3 regions of the Arthrobacter sp. NicSoilB8 genome follow, and region 1 is predicted to be linked to each of the others. Evidence: predicted binding sites of a transcription regulator. Region 1 holds the regulator's gene; each other region holds the start of a gene.

The links. Region 1 encodes HrcA, which represses chaperone genes, less so after heat shock. Its sites were predicted from a motif close to TTNGCACTCGNNNNNNNCGAGTGCNAA; they were not measured.
Region 2: a site for HrcA is predicted at 2,914-2,940, ahead of groL (chaperonin GroEL). Genes of this name have one in related genera too.
Region 3: a site for HrcA is predicted at 3,488-3,514, ahead of LDO15_RS16190 (FmdB family zinc ribbon protein). Genes of this name have one in related genera too.

What each region holds. Positions count from the first base shown of each region.
Region 1 is NZ_AP024655.1:2,662,802-2,668,477, reverse strand. Features, by position in the region: gene hemW (radical SAM family heme chaperone HemW) at 1-815, shown strand, start outside; gene LDO15_RS12020 (DUF4870 domain-containing protein) at 969-1,388, opposite strand; gene LDO15_RS12015 (DUF3097 domain-containing protein) at 1,532-2,383, opposite strand; gene hrcA (heat-inducible transcriptional repressor HrcA) at 2,702-3,715, shown strand; gene dnaJ (molecular chaperone DnaJ) at 3,795-4,925, shown strand; gene LDO15_RS12000 (16S rRNA (uracil(1498)-N(3))-methyltransferase) at 4,928-5,676, shown strand, end outside.
Region 2 is NZ_AP024655.1:880,143-885,818, forward strand. Features, by position in the region: gene LDO15_RS04005 (DUF3263 domain-containing protein) at 48-389, shown strand; gene LDO15_RS04010 (LytR C-terminal domain-containing protein) at 483-1,115, shown strand; gene LDO15_RS04015 (cold-shock protein) at 1,275-1,478, shown strand; gene LDO15_RS04020 (ABC transporter substrate-binding protein) at 1,637-2,827, shown strand; gene groL (chaperonin GroEL) at 3,124-4,761, shown strand; gene LDO15_RS04030 (ribonuclease HI family protein) at 4,958-5,676, shown strand, end outside.
Region 3 is NZ_AP024655.1:3,595,183-3,600,858, reverse strand. Features, by position in the region: gene LDO15_RS16200 (AAA family ATPase) at 1-1,755, shown strand, start outside; gene LDO15_RS16195 (RcpC/CpaB family pilus assembly protein) at 2,133-2,768, opposite strand; gene LDO15_RS16190 (FmdB family zinc ribbon protein) at 3,140-3,400, opposite strand; gene LDO15_RS16185 (5-formyltetrahydrofolate cyclo-ligase) at 3,541-4,200, opposite strand; gene galU (UTP--glucose-1-phosphate uridylyltransferase GalU) at 4,306-5,223, shown strand; gene LDO15_RS16175 (GNAT family protein) at 5,229-5,676, shown strand, end outside.

The DNA of each region.
Region 1 (5,676 bases):
AGCTGCTGGCCGACGCCGGGTTCACCCGGGTCTCTTTCGGCATGCAGTCGGCCGTTCCGCACGTCCTGAAGGTCCTGGACCGCACCCACACGCCCAGCCGGGTGCCCGAGGTGGTGCGGTGGGCCCGCGATGCGGGCCTCGCGGTCAGCCTCGACCTCATCTACGGGACGCCCGGGGAGTCGCTGGAGGACTGGCGCTACTCGCTCGAGACGGCGCTGTCCTACGCCCCCGACCACATCAGCGCATACGCGCTGATTGTCGAGGACGGCACCAAGCTTGCGGCGCAGATCCGGCGCGGCGAAGTGCCGGAAATCGACGACGACGACCACGCCGCCAAATACGAACTCGCCGACGATCTGATTTCCGCCGCCGGGCTCGCCTGGTATGAGGTCAGCAACTGGTCCCGCACCCCCGAACAGGCCTGCCGGCACAACCTCGCCTACTGGCGCGGGGACGACTGGTGGGGCATCGGGCCAGGGGCGCATTCGCACGTCGGCGGCGTGCGGTGGTGGAACGTCAAGCACCCCACCGCCTACGCCAACCGCCTCGGCGCCGGTGTTTCGCCCGCCGCCGGACGCGAAACGCTGGACACCGAAACCCGCAACGTCGAACGCGTCATGCTCGAGGCCCGCCTGAACTCCGGACTCGACATCCCGAGCCTCGGCGGCCTGGGCGACACGGGCCGGCACGCCGTCGCCGGGCTGATCGCCGACGGCCTGGTGGATCCCGCGGCCGCCTTCAAGGGGCGGCTGGTCCTCACACTCAAGGGCCGGCTGCTGGCCGACGCCGTGGTCCGCAGGATCCTGCCGGACTAATAAGCCGGGGACATTCTGCCCGGGCCCGGCACCATGCCCCGGGCCGCACCCTCCCACGACACACAAAGAGCCGGCCGCTACGCCCTGACGGGCAGCGGCCGGTTCTGCTGTTGGGAGACGTTGTGGGGGACGGGTCTTTGGATCCGGCCCGGACTACTTGATCCAGCGCAGGTTGAACTCGTAACGGTGCGGCTGGCCGCGGTTGACGTGGATGCCTGCCGCCACCGAGAAGCAGGTCACGGCGATCCAGATCACGGTGGCGAGCACGGCAAAGAGGTTGCCTACCACGGGGATGAAGACCAGCAGATTGGCGAGCACCGCGGCGATCGTCGGCGGCAGTGTGAAATTGAGGGCTTCCTTGGATTCCTGTGCCGTGAACGGGCCGCGGTCCTTGAAGATGAGGTAGATCAGCAGCGAGGGCACGCAGCCCAGGATGCCGCCGAAGTGCGCCAGCGTGGCCCACTGCCGGTCCTCGCTGGCCGTCAGCGGAAGCGCATTTGCCGGAACGCCATGGTACGGGGGCTGGTCATGGCCAGCCTTGTTGTCCGTGTGTTCGCGTGCGTTATCTGCCACGGTGTAGTCCTTTGGATTGCGGTGATGCGTTGCTGCCGGGGTTCGTGCCTGGAATAGCCGGGACTGCGCTGGGGGCGCGGCCGCCGTTTCAAGAATACTTGCTCGGGCGCCTAAATGGAGATCAGGGGCGCGCCGCCACCAGGCTACGGCACGGTGAGGAAGTCAATGACCTCTTCCACCCGGCCGAGCAGGGATGCCTCCAGATCCGCATAGCTGTGCACGGCCCCCAGGAGTTTCTGCCAGCCGAGGCCGATGTCCTCCTTCGTGGAGTGAGGCCAGCCGAACGCCGTCAGGATGCCCGTCTTCCAGTCCACGCCGCGGGGGATCACGGGCCATCGCTCGATCCCCAGGACCGCGGGACGGATGGCCTGCCACACGTCCACGTAAGGGTGGCCCACAATGAGCACGTTGCCGGCGGCGCCCGGCGAGGCCATGACGGCGTCGGCGATCCGCGACTCCTTGGAGTCGGGCACCAGGTGGTCAACGAGCACGCCGAGCCGGCGGCCCGGGCCGGGACCGAACTCCGCCACGGCCGCGGCAAGGTCGTCAATGCCGTGCAGGGGTTCGACGACGATGCCCTCCACCCGGAGGTCGTCGCCCCAGACCTTCTCGACGAGCTCGGCGTCGTGCTTGCCTTCCACCCAGATGCGGCTGGCCCTGGCCACCTGTGCGCGCTGTCCCGCCACCCGGACCGAGCCCGACGCCGTGCGGCCGGCACCGGCGGCGGGAGCGGCCTTCTTCGGGACCGGAGGCATCAGCCGGATCGGCTGCCCCTCCAAAAGGAAGCCGAAGCCGAGGCGGAAGGACCGGGACTTGCCCCGCCGGTCCTCCAACGCCACCACGTGCATGCCGCCTGACTTCTCCACCCGGGTCACGGCGCCCACCCAGCCGGACTGGACCTCCTCGAGAACCATCCCGCGTTCCACGGGAACTTCCGGCAGCTGCGTCTTGGCGGGGGCGGACAGGTTCTGGGGTCCCCAGTTCTGGTACGACATCTCTACACGCTTACTTTGCTCTTGGAATGAACGACGGACAGTGGAACTCTCCGCGAGCCGGAACCGGACCGCATGGGGCGGCCACGGCACGGGCTGCCACGGTCTCAGCGCCGACGTGACGGGAAACTCGATCCCGCGGGCCACGCCTGGAGCGAATCCAATGCTAACAACGCGGCGACTCATATTAGACTGGTTAGCACTTAGGCATGTCGAGTGCTAACCCCTGTCCAGTCGCGGACCGCCCCTGCACCACATCGTGGACGCGAACCGGACGCTGCGGGCGGTACCGACTGCGTGACCGTCGATTGGAGGTGGAGCGTGAGCGAACCGCGCAAACTCGAAGTGTTGCGGGCCATCGTGGAGGACTATGTCCATTCCCGTGAGCCCGTTGGTTCCAAAGCGCTCGTCGAACGGCACCATCTCGGAGTTTCCAGTGCCACGATCCGCAACGACATGGCGGCGCTGGAAGACGAAGGCCTCATCACGGCACCGCACACGAGTGCCGGCAGAATCCCCACGGACAAGGGCTACCGGCTGTTCGTCGACCAGATCTCGGCCGTCAAGCCGCTGTCCCCGGCCGAGCGCCGGGCCATTCAGGCCCTGCTGGAGGGCTCGGAGGACCTCGACGACGTCCTGGACCGGACCGTGCGGCTCCTCGCCCAGCTGACCAACCAGGTCGCCGTCGTACAGTATCCGCTTCTTAGCCGCGCCAGGGTGCGGCACATCGAATTCGTCCTGCTGGCGCCCCGGAAGGTGCTGATCGTGCTGATAGCGGACACCGGCAAGGTGGAGCAGCGCGTGATCGACGTCGGGCAGGACCTTCCTGACGACGCCCTCGCGGAGCTGCGCAGCCGTTTCTTGGCGAGCCTGTCCGGAACCCCGCTGAGCCTGCTGCCGCAGCTGCTGCCCGCCGTCGTCGCCGGTGGACCGCCGGCGCGCCGCGGGGCAGCCCAGGCCCTGGCCCGCGGCCTCGAGGCCCTGGCCACGAGCAGCCGCGAAGAGCGCATGGTCATGGCCGGCACCGCCAACCTGGCCCGCTCCAATGTGGACTTCCCGCTCAGCATCGGCCCGGTGCTGGAGGCGCTCGAAGAGCAGGTGGTGATGCTCCGCCTGCTCAGCGAAATGGCGGAGGACCCGCGCGGCGTCACTGTCAGCATCGGCCGGGAAAACCCCTACGACGGCCTCGCCGAGGCCTCCGTGGTGGCCACCGCCTACGGGCCGGACGCCACGGCCAAGGTCGGCGTCCTGGGGCCCACCCGGATGGACTACCCCACCACCATGGCCGCCGTCCGCGCGGTGGCCCGCTACCTTTCGAGGATCCTGGGGCCTTGACGGGCCCGGGACCGAAGATGACGTCTTGCCCTCGCAGGCAGTGCCCCACCGGCAGTACGAAAAGGAAGAGATACACACTTTGACCAGCCATTATGACGTTCTTGGAGTCTCCCGCGATGCAACGGGGGAGGAGATCAAGAAGGCCTACCGGAAACTGGCCCGGACCCTGCACCCGGACGTGAACCCGGGGGAGGATGCCTCGGACCGGTTCAAGGCCGTCACCCATGCCTACGAGGTCCTCTCCGATCCGCAAAAGCGCCGGGTCTATGACACCACCGGCAACGAGAACGGCACCGACAACGGCTTCGGCGGCGGCAGCTACTCGGGCCAGGGCTTCGCCTTCCAGGACATTTTCGAGACGTTCTTCGGCGCAGGCGGCGGCCAGGGCGGCCCGGCATCCCGGGTCCGCCGCGGCCAGGACGCGCTGATCAGTGTCCGGATCGACCTCCGCGACGCCGTGTTCGGCGTCAACAAGAAGCTAGAGGTCGACACGGCAGTCATCTGCCCCACATGTGAGGGCTCCTGCTGCCGCGAGGGCAGCCACCCGGTCCGCTGCGACATCTGTGGCGGCAGCGGCCAGGTCCAGCGCGCCGTGCGGTCCATCCTGGGCCAGGTCATGACCTCGGCACCCTGCGGATCCTGCGAGGGCTTCGGCACGGTTATCAAGGACCCCTGCAACGAGTGCAGCGGCCAGGGCCGGATCCGCAGCCGCCGCTCCCTGACCGTGAAGGTCCCGGCCGGTGTTGCCACCGGCACCCGCATCCAGCTCTCCGGCCAGGGCGAGGCCGGTCCCGCCGGCGGCCCGGCGGGCGACCTGTACGTGGAGATCCGGGTCAACAACGACCCCACCTACGTCCGCGACGGCGACGACCTGCACGCGAGCCTCAACATCCCCATGACAGCCGCTGCACTCGGCACCGAGATTTCCCTCGACACCTTCGACGGGCAGCAGGAGATCGACGTCAAGGCCGGTACCCAGTCGGGTGAGGTCATCACCCTGCGCGGCCTCGGGGTCACCCACCTCCGCGGCCACGGCCGCGGTGACCTCAAAGTGCACCTGCAGGTCGAAACGCCTGGCAAGCTGGACCACCACCAGGAGGAACTGCTCCGCCAGTTGGCCAAGCTGCGCGGCGAACACTTTACGGAGGGAAAGCTTGCGGCCAGCGGCGGGGTCTTCGCCAAACTCCGGGACCGGCTCGGTAACCTGTAGCGGTGAGTAACCCGGTCTTCTTCACCGCCCCAGGCACCCTGGACCAGCAGGCCCCCGGCTCGGCCTTTGTCCTTGAGGGCGCCGAGGCCCGCCACGCCGTCACCGTCAAACGGCTCGCCGTCGGGGAAGCGGTGGACATCGCGGACGGCGCCGGCAAGCGCCTGACCGGCACGGTGACCGCCGTCGCCCCCGGCGAGATGACCGTCGAGTGCCGGGAGCTGGCCAATGAGCCCCAGCCCGGGATCCGGCTGGTCCTGGTCCAGGCACTCGCCAAGGGTGACCGCGATGAACTTGCGGCCGAAACAGCCACCGAGCTGGGCATCGACGCCGTCATCCCCTGGCAGGCGGAGCGGTCCATTGTGCGGTGGAAGGCCGAACGGGCCGCGAAGGCACACGCCAAGTGGCAGTCGGTGGTGACGGCGGCCGCCAAGCAGGCACGCCGGGCGTGGATTCCGGAGGTCCGTGCCGCCGTCGACGGCGCCGGGCTGCAGGCGGCCGTGGCGGCTGCCGACCTCGCGGTCATCCTGCACGAAGACGCCGTCCGCCCGCTGCGGCAGGTGCTCGAATCCTGGCTGGAAAGTGCCGTGCCCGGCGATGAAGCGTCCCGGGAAGTGCTGCTGATCGTGGGTCCGGAAGGCGGCATCAGCCCGCGGGAAGTGACCCGGCTGTGCGACGCAGGAGCGGTCACCGCCCTGTTGGGACACCATGTGCTGCGCTCGTCCACCGCAGGCCCCGCCGCCACGGTGCTGGC
Region 2 (5,676 bases), 1.8 Mb from region 1:
TTTTACCGGATCCAGCCAGTTTTTTCGGAATCAACCAGGAGTGTGTCGTGGCCGAAACAGCGCAAGAGTACGTGCCCGCGGGGGACGCCGCCGGAGTTTTTGCAGGCGGCGACGGCCTGGGCGGGGTATCCACGGATTCTCCGCTGAGCGCCCGTGACCAGCAGATCCTCGCCCTGGAGCGGCAGTGGTGGAAGTACGCCGGGGCCAAGGAACAGGCCATCCGCGAGCTGTTCGACCTCTCCGCCACGCACTACTACCAGATCCTCAACGCCCTCATAGATACCGAGGACGCCCTGGCCCACGATCCGATGCTGGTCAAGAGATTGCGTAGACTACGTACATCACGCCAACGTGCCCGCACTGCCCGCCGTCTGGGAACAGATTCGTAAAGTCGCGTCACGCGCGGCCGGATGCGCAAGTCCTGTTGCGTCCGTTTCCGGCCCCGGGCACCCGTATGAACTCAGCAAGGACGTCGTTTTACCATGACCAAATACGCTCGGGATGAATTTGATCGGGTCCCGGAGACCTCTACCCGGCAGGGTGTCCACCGGGCAGTCGCCGAATCGCGCCGCCGGAGCCTGGCGCCCATCCTGGCGGCTGGCTGCGTAGCCCTGGCCATCGGCCTGGTGGCCTTCCTGATCCTGCCGAAGCTCGGTTTTTCCGGCGGGCAGGCCGCCGCCGTGACCGCCGACGCCAGCGCGTCCGCCTCGAGCACGGCAAGCCCCAGCCCCACGCAGACAAGCCCCCAGGCGGCCGGCACTGCGCTGGCCAGCCCGGAAGCGGCCGGCACAGCGCCGGAGGCATCGCCCTCTGCGACCCCCAGCGCCACCGCCCCCGGCGTGGACAAGACGCAGCCGGTGACGATCTACAACGGGACCACCACTGCCGGTCTCGCCGGCCGCGTCGGCGGCACCGTCAGTTCCGCCGGCTGGGTCCTGGGCCAGACGGGCAACTGGGGCGGCGTCCCGCAGCAGACGTCCGTGATCTTCTACAGCAGCGCCGAGCAGAAGGGCAACGCGGAGGCTCTGGGCACGCTCCTCGGCATCGACACCCTCGTGGAGTCCGCCGAGTTCAACATGCCCCTTGTCGTGGTGATCGGACCCGGCTTCCAGTAAGCCATTCCGGTTACGCCTCAATAACTATTAGCCCGCGGCCCTGCCCGGCGGCGGCATTACTGAGGGACGCTGTGGGTACAGTATCTGCGGATTTCTCTTCGCAGTCCGCGGCACACATCGAGGTGGGCCGCACACAAGCTAGCTGAAAGTGTGGACGCCATGGCACTGGGAACCGTCAAATGGTTCAACGCCGAAAAAGGGTACGGCTTCATCACCGTGGACGGCTCCGAGAACGACGTCTTCGTGCATTGGTCCGCGATCATCGGGGAAGGCTACCGCGCCCTGGACGAGGGCCAGCGGGTGGAGCTCGAAATCGGCGAAGGCGAAAAGGGCCCGCAGGCAGAAAGTGTCCGGCCCGCCTAGTGGCACTTCCTGCCGTCACGAACGCCCTGCGGGACCCAGCCCCGCGTGATCCAGCCCGGCACGCGTCAGGAACGATCCGGCTGGGCCGCGCCCTGGCTGCGGGGACAGCGGCGGCCCTTGCCTTGACGGGCTGTCTCGGGCCCGCGGGAAGTGCCCGTGTGGCCAGCGCCGACGCAAGCGGTGACGGCACCCTGCGCATCGGCCTGATCCTGGACAACACGGGGCAGCAGAATTTTCTCAACGCCCCGCAGCTCGCGGCGGCCAAGCTTGCTGTCAAGGACATCAACGCCGCCGGCGGCCACAAAGGAAAACCGGTGGAGCTCCTGCCGGAAACCATCAGCACGGACACTGCCGCCCAGGCCAGAGCGCTCGTGGCCGCCAAGGCCGACGTTGTGATCGGCCCGACCGATTCCAGCCGTGCCCCTGCCGCCGTCGACGTGCTGGCAAACGCCAAAGTCGCCATCATCTCGCCGGCAAACACCGCCCCCGGGCTGAGCAACTACAAGAGCGGCGGCTACTATTTCCGCACCTCGGCGGCCGACACCGCCCAGGCGTCAGTCCTTGCCAAACTCGTCAAGGACGGCGGCGCCAGGACCCTGGCGGTGCTGCACGAGAAGGGCGACTACGGCAAAGACGTCGCAGCTGCCGTCGCTGACGCGGCCAAGCAATCCGGACTGGACACTGTGGGGGACGCGGAGTTCACGCCGGGTGCAGCGCAACAGGCCGTCAATTCCGTGAAAGCCGCAAACCCCGACGCCGTGGTCCTGGTCGCGCGCGAAGACGCGCAGGGTGCCATCGCCGAACTGAACAACGCCGGCCTGGCCGGCAAGAAACTCGTCCTAAGCGACGGAGCAGTCAACAAGTACGGCTCCGGACTGGGCGCACGGGCGCTCGAGGGCGCACGCGGAGTCCAGCCCGGCGTGTTCCCCTCCGCCGCATTCCAGACGGACCTCGTTGCCGTGGATCCCGGTCTGAAAGACATGATGTTCGCCGCCGAAACGTACGACGCCGTCATCCTCGCCGCCGTCGCTGCCGCCGCGGCAGAGGACGACGCCGGAACCTCCATCGCGGCGTCCCTCGTCTCCGTTTCCGGGGGAACTGCGGGAGCAGTCGGAAATGCGGGCGGCCAGCCGGGCGCCCAGCCCGCCAGCCAGTCGTGCACGAGCTACAAAGACTGTGTCGAAGCCCTGCGGGCAGGCCGGCGCCCCGACTACGACGGCCAATCCGGACGGATCAACTTCGATTCCCGCGGGGACATCACCCAGGCGAACTACATGGTCTACACGTACGGCGAGGACAACCTGGCCTCGATGAGCGGCACGGAAGCCGCCACGAGCAGCGGCGGCTGATCGCTCGTAGCGTATTGGGCCCGCGTGGCGGGCGGTTCGGGCCGGGCACTGCTTGCACTCTCCCCGGGGGAGTGCTAATTATTGACTTAGCACTCCAGCGCACTGACTGCTAACACGACGCCCGGTCCGACCGGACGCGACGTGGTGGCGGCCGGTCCAGGAGCTAAAGAAACACCTTGCTGGGGTGAGATCCCGGGCCCAGCGGCATACAGAGGCCGCCGGGTAGGGATCGTCCGTCGCGGGCACCACAGCGAAGGTTCATTCTTAACGACTGTCCCGAAAGGACTACTGCCGTTATGGCCAAGATCATTGCATTTGATGAAGAGGCACGCCGCGGTCTTGAGCGGGGCCTGAACATCCTCGCCGACGCCGTCAAGGTCACCCTCGGCCCGCGGGGACGCAACGTCGTCCTCGAAAAGAAGTGGGGCGCCCCCACGATCACCAACGATGGTGTTTCCATCGCCAAGGAGATCGAGCTGGACGATCCTTACGAGAAGATCGGCGCCGAGCTGGTCAAGGAAGTTGCCAAGAAGACGGATGACGTCGCTGGCGACGGCACCACCACCGCTACGGTGCTGGCACAGGCCCTGGTCAAGGAAGGCCTGCGCAACGTCGCGGCCGGCGCTGACCCGCTGTCCCTCAAGCGCGGCATCGAGAAGGCCGTCGAGGCCGTCACCGTCGAGCTCCTGGCCTCCGCCAAGGAAATCGAGACCAAGGAAGAGATCGCCGCCACCGCGTCCATCTCCGCCGGCGACAACGAGATCGGCGCCCTGATCGCCGAAGCTCTCGACAAGGTCGGCAAGGAAGGCGTCATCACGGTCGAGGAGTCGAACACGTTCGGCCTCGAGCTGGAGCTCACCGAAGGCATGCGCTTCGACAAGGGCTACATCTCCGCCTACTTCGTCACCGACGCCGAGCGCCAGGAAACGGTCCTCGAGGACCCGTACATCCTGATCGTCAACTCCAAGATCTCCAACGTCAAGGAACTGGTTGCTGTCCTGGAAAAGGTCATGCAGTCCAACAAGCCGCTGCTGATCATTGCCGAGGACATCGAGGGCGAGGCACTGGCCACCCTGATCGTCAACAAGATCCGTGGCACCTTCAAGTCCGTTGCCGTCAAGGCTCCGGGCTTCGGCGACCGCCGCAAGGCGCAGCTGGCCGACATCGCCATCCTCACCGGTGGCCAGGTCATCTCCGAGGAAGTCGGCCTCAAGCTTGAGACCGCCGGACTCGAACTCCTCGGCAAGGCCCGCAAGGTTGTTGTCACCAAGGACGAGACCACAATCGTCGAGGGTGCAGGCGACGCCGACCAGATCGCCGGCCGCGTGTCCCAGATCCGCGCCGAGATCGAAAACTCGGACTCCGACTACGACCGCGAGAAGCTGCAGGAGCGCCTGGCCAAGCTGGCCGGCGGCGTTGCAGTCATCAAGGCCGGAGCCGCAACCGAGGTCGAGCTCAAGGAGCGCAAGCACCGCATTGAGGACGCTGTCCGCAACGCAAAGGCTGCTGTCGAAGAGGGCATCGTCGCCGGCGGTGGCGTTGCCCTGATCCAGGCCGGCGCCAAGGCGTTCGCGAACCTGCAGCTCTCCGGTGACGAGGCAACGGGCGCGAACATCGTCCGCGTTGCCATCGACGCTCCGCTGAAGCAGATCGCCTTCAACGCCGGCCTCGAGCCCGGCGTCGTGGTGGACAAGGTCCGCGGCCTGCCCGCAGGCCACGGCCTCAACGCCGCCACCGGCGAGTACGTCGACCTGCTGGCCGCCGGCATCAACGACCCGGTCAAGGTCACCCGCTCTGCCCTGCAGAACGCGGCTTCCATCGCCGGACTGTTCCTCACCACCGAGGCCGTTGTGGCCGACAAGCCGGAGAAGAACTCCCCGGCCATGGGCGGCGGCGACGACATGGGCGGCATGGGCGGCATGGGCGGTTTCTAAACCCCCGGCTTCCAGCCACCTGAACTAATCGTTCAACGACGGCGGTCCCACCTTCGGGTGGGGCCGCCGTCGTCGGTTAAGCACCTCTCGGTGAATCACGTCTCGGCCCAGATAGCCTCCGTCAGCTGCTGCGGTGGTTTGGCGACGGATCCGGGGAGGGTCGGCGGGTGTCGGCGGTGTCTGGCAGGATAGATCAGTGACGATTACAGCAGCGGCCGACGGTTCGGCCTTAGGAAATCCCGGCCCGGCCGGCTGGGCCTGGTACGTGAATGACGACTGCTGGCGGGCCGGCGGGTGGCCCCACGGCACGAACAACCAGGGCGAACTGATGGCGGTGCTGGACTTGTTCCGGGCCACGGCCCACGTGCCGGGGGAAGACCTGCTGATCCTCTGCGACAGCCAGTACGTCATCAACGCCGTGACCAAGTGGATGCCCGGCTGGAAGCGCAAAGGCTGGCGCAAGGCCGATGGCAAGCCGGTGCTGAACGTGGACCTCCTCAAGGAAATCGACCGGGAGCTTGTGGGCCGCAAGTACACCTTCGAATGGGTGCGGGGCCATGCAGGTCACGATCTCAACGAGGCGGCGGATGACCGCGCCCGGGCGGCAGCCACGGCATACCAGCAGGGCGTTGCCGTCCGGCAGGGGCCCGGGTTCGGTACCCCGGCGGGAACGCCCGCACCGGCAGCCCGGGCAGACTCCACGACACCCCGGAGCGCGCCGGCAAGTCCGCAGGCGGCCCCGCCGACGTCGGCACGGCCAGCGGGCACCACGACGCCGCCAGACCGGCAGGCGGCCCGGCACACGGCACCGCAGGCCGCGCCTGCCCCCTCCGGCCAGCAGGACCTGTTCGACGCACCCGGCCGCCACGACGAAACCAGCCGTTACGACGCAACCGGCCGTTACGGCGCACCCAG
Region 3 (5,676 bases), 930 kb from region 1:
CCCCGGTCCTTTACCGTGGGAGTCGAACGGCTCGCCGCGGGGGAGAGCTCCTACCAGAGCGTTGACAGCGCCTACCGGGCACTCTCTGCCGTGCTGCCTGTGTGGAATCTGAGGACCGTGTACCGCGCGGTGGACGAAGACCTGGTGCGCCAGCTCAGCAAGGGATTCTACGGCGGCGAACTCGGCCGGCTCCCGGAAGGTCAATCCGCCACCGGCCTGGACCGTTCCCTCAGCGTGGAATATCTCCCCGACGGTACGGGGCTACCCAGCGCCGACCACGACGGCGTCGAGTCGGTTGTCGCCGAGGTGAACCGTGCGGTGGAGCTCGTCTTTGACCACGCCAGGCTCCGGCCGCGGACCTCGCTGGCCGTGGTCACCGGCAGCCTTCGCCATGCCGCGCGGATCGGCGAGGCCATCCGGGCACAGCTGCCCAACCACCCCATGCTCGGCAGCTTCTTCACGGCCGGGGACGAGTCTTTCCGCGTGGTGGATCTGGAACGGGCCCAGGGCCTGGTCCGCGACCACGTCATCTTCTCCCCGGGCTACGGCCGCACCCCGCACGGACGCACGCTTCACAGCCTCGGCCCGCTCTCCGCGGAGGGGGGACGCGCGAAATTCGCCCTGGCGATGACGCGTGCGCGCCGATCCCTGCACGTGCTCAGTTGCTTCCGCCCGGAGGACCTTGACGTCAGCCGGCTCAGCCACGGCGCCGTGGATTTCTACCAGTTGCTGGACCGTGAAATCGCGGGCAATTCAGACCTCGGAAGCCCGGCCTCCCGCGCCGCCGCCAGCGAACAGGCCCTCGGGGCCGATCCGCTCGTAGCGGACCTGGGCGACCGGCTCCGGGCCCGCGGCGCGCGGGTGTGGCACCAATACGACGGCGTCCTGAACATGGTCGCGGCCGCCGATCCAATGACCACGATCGGCCAGGACGACGCGGAGATTCCCCGTCCGGTGGCGATCGAGTCCGATGGCACCAGCCACTACCGGCGGATGAGCGTCCGTGAACGCAGCAGGCTCCGGCCCCAGCTCCTCGAGCGCCTTGGCTGGCGTTACATGCCACTATGGACCATAGAGGTCTTCACCGACCCCTCCGCCTGTGCCGACCGGATCGGCGGCTACCTTGGGCTGGAGAAGCCTGCAGTGTCCAGCCGGCTTCGGGCATCGCACGGATTCTTCGACGACGACTTCGAGAACCTGGCAAACAGCGATGCACCGGCCTCGGAAGGCAGCGCGTTCGCGGCGGCCGCGCCGGCGGGACAGGCGTTCAGTGGCAGCGGAACCGCGGGCCAGCTATTCCGCGGACATGAGTCCACGTCCCCCCGGTCTGCCGGGACACCGGGTGCTGCGTCCCAGCCCGGGACCGTGCAGCAGCCGGATCTGGGGCCCGGCATGACAGGCAGTACAGGTACGACACGCAGTGAGGAGGCCGGCGGCATGAGTGCGGACGGCGACATCCAGGACAACACCGGCGCTGACAACACTGGCGCTGACCACACCAGCCAGGGCGCCGGCGCGAACGGGAACGATGGAAGCGGCGACTCCGGACTGCAGGCGGACGGGACAGCCGCAGACCGGCCGGACCAGGACCGGACCAAGGAGACGGCCCGCCGCACGGCGGAACCGGCAGCCGTCCCGGGAGGCGTCCTGCCGAACAAGGCAGCCGAGGACGATCCCCGGCGCTGGGGCGACCAGCCCGACAACTACGACCATGATGCCTGGCTCCAGGAACAGAAGCCTCCGCACTGGGGCTGAACCGTCTGGCCGCAGCCCGATGGCTTGCGGGCTCTGAGCGTGCCGGGGGGATCGCGCCATCCTGCAGTGGCAGGGTCCGACGGGGTTCTGACGGTGGAAGGCCTGGCGCTAGTCAACAGTGGTGGCCGCCAATCGGGGCTCGGACGGTGGCGGGCGCCGAGCGGACTCCGACGCCGGCCACCGATCGGCCTCCGACGCCGGCCACCGATCGGCCTCTGACGCCGGCCGCCGATCGGGCTCCGACGCCGGCCACCGATCGGCCTCTGACGCCGGCCGCCGATCGGGCTCCGACGCCGGCCACCGGTGGTGGCCGCCGATCGGGTTCTGTCGGTAGCGGGGCTGACGCCAGCGAACGGCGCGTGGGGTTCGCCCGACTTTCAGCCGGGTGCGGCCGCCACCAGCACAAAGAACAGCTTGCCCTGCGTGGATGCGCCCGCCAGCCGTCGTGCCTGGTCGGCCGCCGCTGCCACGACAATGAGCCCGTCGGTATCTGCCGTGGCGAGCCACGGCCCAGCCGTGCCGCCCTGCACGGAAGTCCACAGCACCGGGACCGCTTCGGCCAGGACTTGGCTTTCCGCGGATTGTTCAAAGCCGTTGCCGACGGTCAGCACCACGTTGACGAGCTGTCCGGGGGAGACCAGCTGGATGGACGCCGGATCCGCCATCCTCAGCGGTACGGCTGCAGTGCCGGCCGGGCTTCCCGCGAGCAGGCCCGGTCCCAGCACCTGCGCATCAGTGAGGAGCTGGCCCCGGCGCAGCGGGGTGGCTAGCTGCTTTCCCTCGAACGCGGCCTCGCTGCCCGGGCTGCCGGATGGCACTAAATCGGGCGGAACGCTGAGCTCGCTGACATCGCCGGATTCCAGGGTCTTACCGGCAGGAAGGTCCGCCGCTGCAGCGAAGGCAATGACGGTGGCGGCGGGTGCGGGAGTAAGCTGCTGAACCGTCACGCCTACGGAGATGCACAGCAGGAGGGCAGCAAGAAGCCGCCGGTTCCGGTTCAGCCAGCCCCTCACGCGGCGCTGCCTCGGGTGACTGCGGGGCGGCCGCGGCTTCCCGGGGCCGGTCCGGCTTCCGGAGGAGCGGCCGGCCGCGGACGATGTGATGCGAGGAAATCCGGGGGTGCGGATCCCGGTGCGCGCCCAGCGGCCGGAAACCGCTGGCTGCAGCCCCCGAAACAGCAATAGCGGACACAAAAACGCACGCACGAATGCGCGCAAGAACGAAGTCGGGGAAGCCGGGTTCAGGAAAAGTGCCATGCCGCCACGCTACGGAGCAACGCATGTGCGCGGCAGACGCAGAACCGCGTATGTGGATAACGGCATGCGGGCAACGGACAGCACGGACGTGTAGCCCGGCTGGCCCAGGCGGCCCTCTGGCTGACCCTTTAGCTGGCGGTTGCGGCTGCGGGCGCCGGCGTGGGCGCGGCTGCTGGCGCGGCCGGAGCCGGGGAAACCGTGCTGCCCTTGGTGTCGCGCGAATCGTTCCGGTAGAAACCGGAGCCCTTGAACACCACGCCGACGCTGTTGAACTTTTTGCGCAGCGTGCCCTGGCACTCGGGGCAGGACGTCAGGGAGCTGTCGGTGAACGACTGCACAATCTCGAAGGCGTGGCTGCAGTCCTTGCAGGCGTATGCATACGTGGGCACTGGAAATCCTCCTCTGGGACAAACGAGCAGGTCCCGTGCTGCAGGGGCGGGATCACTGTCGATAATCACTACCGACCGGATCCGTCCTTAGCAGTCGCAGGGCCTGAGTGCTAATTCTATCACCCCGGCCGGAACCCCTTTCAGCCGAGCCGGATGATCCCGCCCGGAGTCAGTGCCGCGTCGACTTTCCGGTCAAACGACTCGGCGGGAATGCTGCCCGCGGGCAGCACCTCCGTGTCGTAGACGACGGCGGCAGTCGGCAACGCAACAGAGCTGGACTCTTCGGGGGATGCCACGGCGGACGCTACCGGGGACGCCTCAGTGGACGCGGCTGTCAGGGCGGCCAATGCCGCGAGGAACTTGTCGTAGTAGCCGCCGCCTTGCCCGATGCGGTTGCCCGAGAAATCCAGGGCTGTGGCAGGGAGGAAAATCGCGGTAGCGTCCCGCATCACTGAGGTGCCGTAGCGCTCTCCGACAGGTTCCTGGATGGGGGCGAAGCGGCTGCGGACAAACCCGGACTCCGGCGTCCAATACACCCAGCTCAGTTCCAGATGGGGTTCGCAGACCGGAAGCAGCACCCGGTGCCCGGCCCCGACCAGGGCCGACAACAGCGGCAGCGTGGGAGGCTCGGAGCCCACGCCGAGATATGCGGCGAAAGTGGCCGGGCGGCCGCCGGCCAGCCCGGATGCCCACCGGAGCCCGTGGCGGGCGATACCTCCCGCGGCTGCATCGAGTGCGGCCGGCGTGAGTGCGGCACGCCTGGCCCTGTGGCTGGAGCGTATTTCGTCTTTTGACGCCATGCTGGCCCGTTCTCCTCCTCGTGCAGCCCGCACCACACCGGCAGAGGGCCCGCGGGGCGGTGCGAATAATTACGCAATGATTGGTCCCTCCGTTAGATTAGTCGAGTGAATACACCCAACGCTTCCGTCCGCAAGGCCGTCATCCCCGCCGCGGGCCTTGGTACCAGGTTCCTTCCCGCCACGAAGGCCATGCCCAAGGAAATGCTGCCTGTCGTTGACAAACCGGCCATCCAGTACGTCGTTGAGGAAGCCGTGAATGTCGGCCTGAACGACATCCTGATGATCACGGGGCGCAACAAGCGTGCGTTGGAGGACCACTTTGACCGCGTTCCGGCGCTGGAGTCCACCTTGGAGGCGAAGGGCGACACCGCTAAGCTCGAGTCCATCCAGGCCGCCAGTAACCTCGGCGACATCCACTACGTCCGCCAGGGCGATCCGATGGGCCTCGGCCACGCTGTCCTCCGGGCCAAGCAGCACGTCGGGTACGAGCCGTTCGCGGTTCTCCTGGGCGATGACCTCATTGACGCCCGCGATGAGCTGCTGAGCACCATGATCGAAGTCCAGGCCAAGACCGGCGGGTCGGTCGTCGCGCTGATCGAGGTGGACCCGTCCCAGATCAGCGCCTACGGCTGCGCCGACGTCGAAGCAATCGGCGGCGAGGAGTACGTCCGCATCAAGCAGCTCGTGGAGAAGCCCGACGTCGAGGACGCTCCGTCGAACCTCGCCGTGATTGGCCGCTACGTGTTGCACCCGGCTGTCTTTGAAGTGCTCGAGCGCACCGCTCCCGGCCGCGGCGGAGAAATCCAGCTCACGGACGCGCTGCAGGAACTTTCGGCCGGCACCGGAGAGGGCTACGGCGTTTACGGGGTCATCTTCCGGGGCCGCCGCTACGACACCGGCGACAAGCTCAGCTACCTCAAGGCCTGTGTCCAGCTCGCCTGCGACAGCGAGGACCTCGGCCCGGGCCTGCGCGAATGGCTGCCCGGTTTCGCGTCCACCCTGGCCCCCAGCCTCGCCAAGTAACTCCCGTGGGGGGCAGTTTCACCTGGCCGGTGACCCTGGAGAGTGGCGATATTGTGTTGCGCCCGATCCGGTACCGGGACCGCAAGGAGTGGACCGAGCTTCGGTCCCGCAACTGCGAGTGGCTGGCCCCCTGGGAGGCATCAAACCCGGTCCCCGGCGGCGGTCTGCCGGATTACCGGCAGATGGTGCGGTCGCTGAAGTCCCAGGCGGCGCAGGGAACGGCGCTGCCCTTCGTGATCGCCGAATGGCGGCCCGGACACGAGAAACCGGTGATGGTCGGGCAGCTGACCGTATCCTCGATCGTGTGGGGATCGGCCATGATGGCGACTCTTGGCTATTGGGTCGACAAGGACCGGGCCGGGCGGGGGATCGCCCCCACAGCGGTGGCCATGGCAACGGATTATTGCTTCGGCACGCTCGGCCTGCACCGCATGGAGATCAACATCCGGCCGG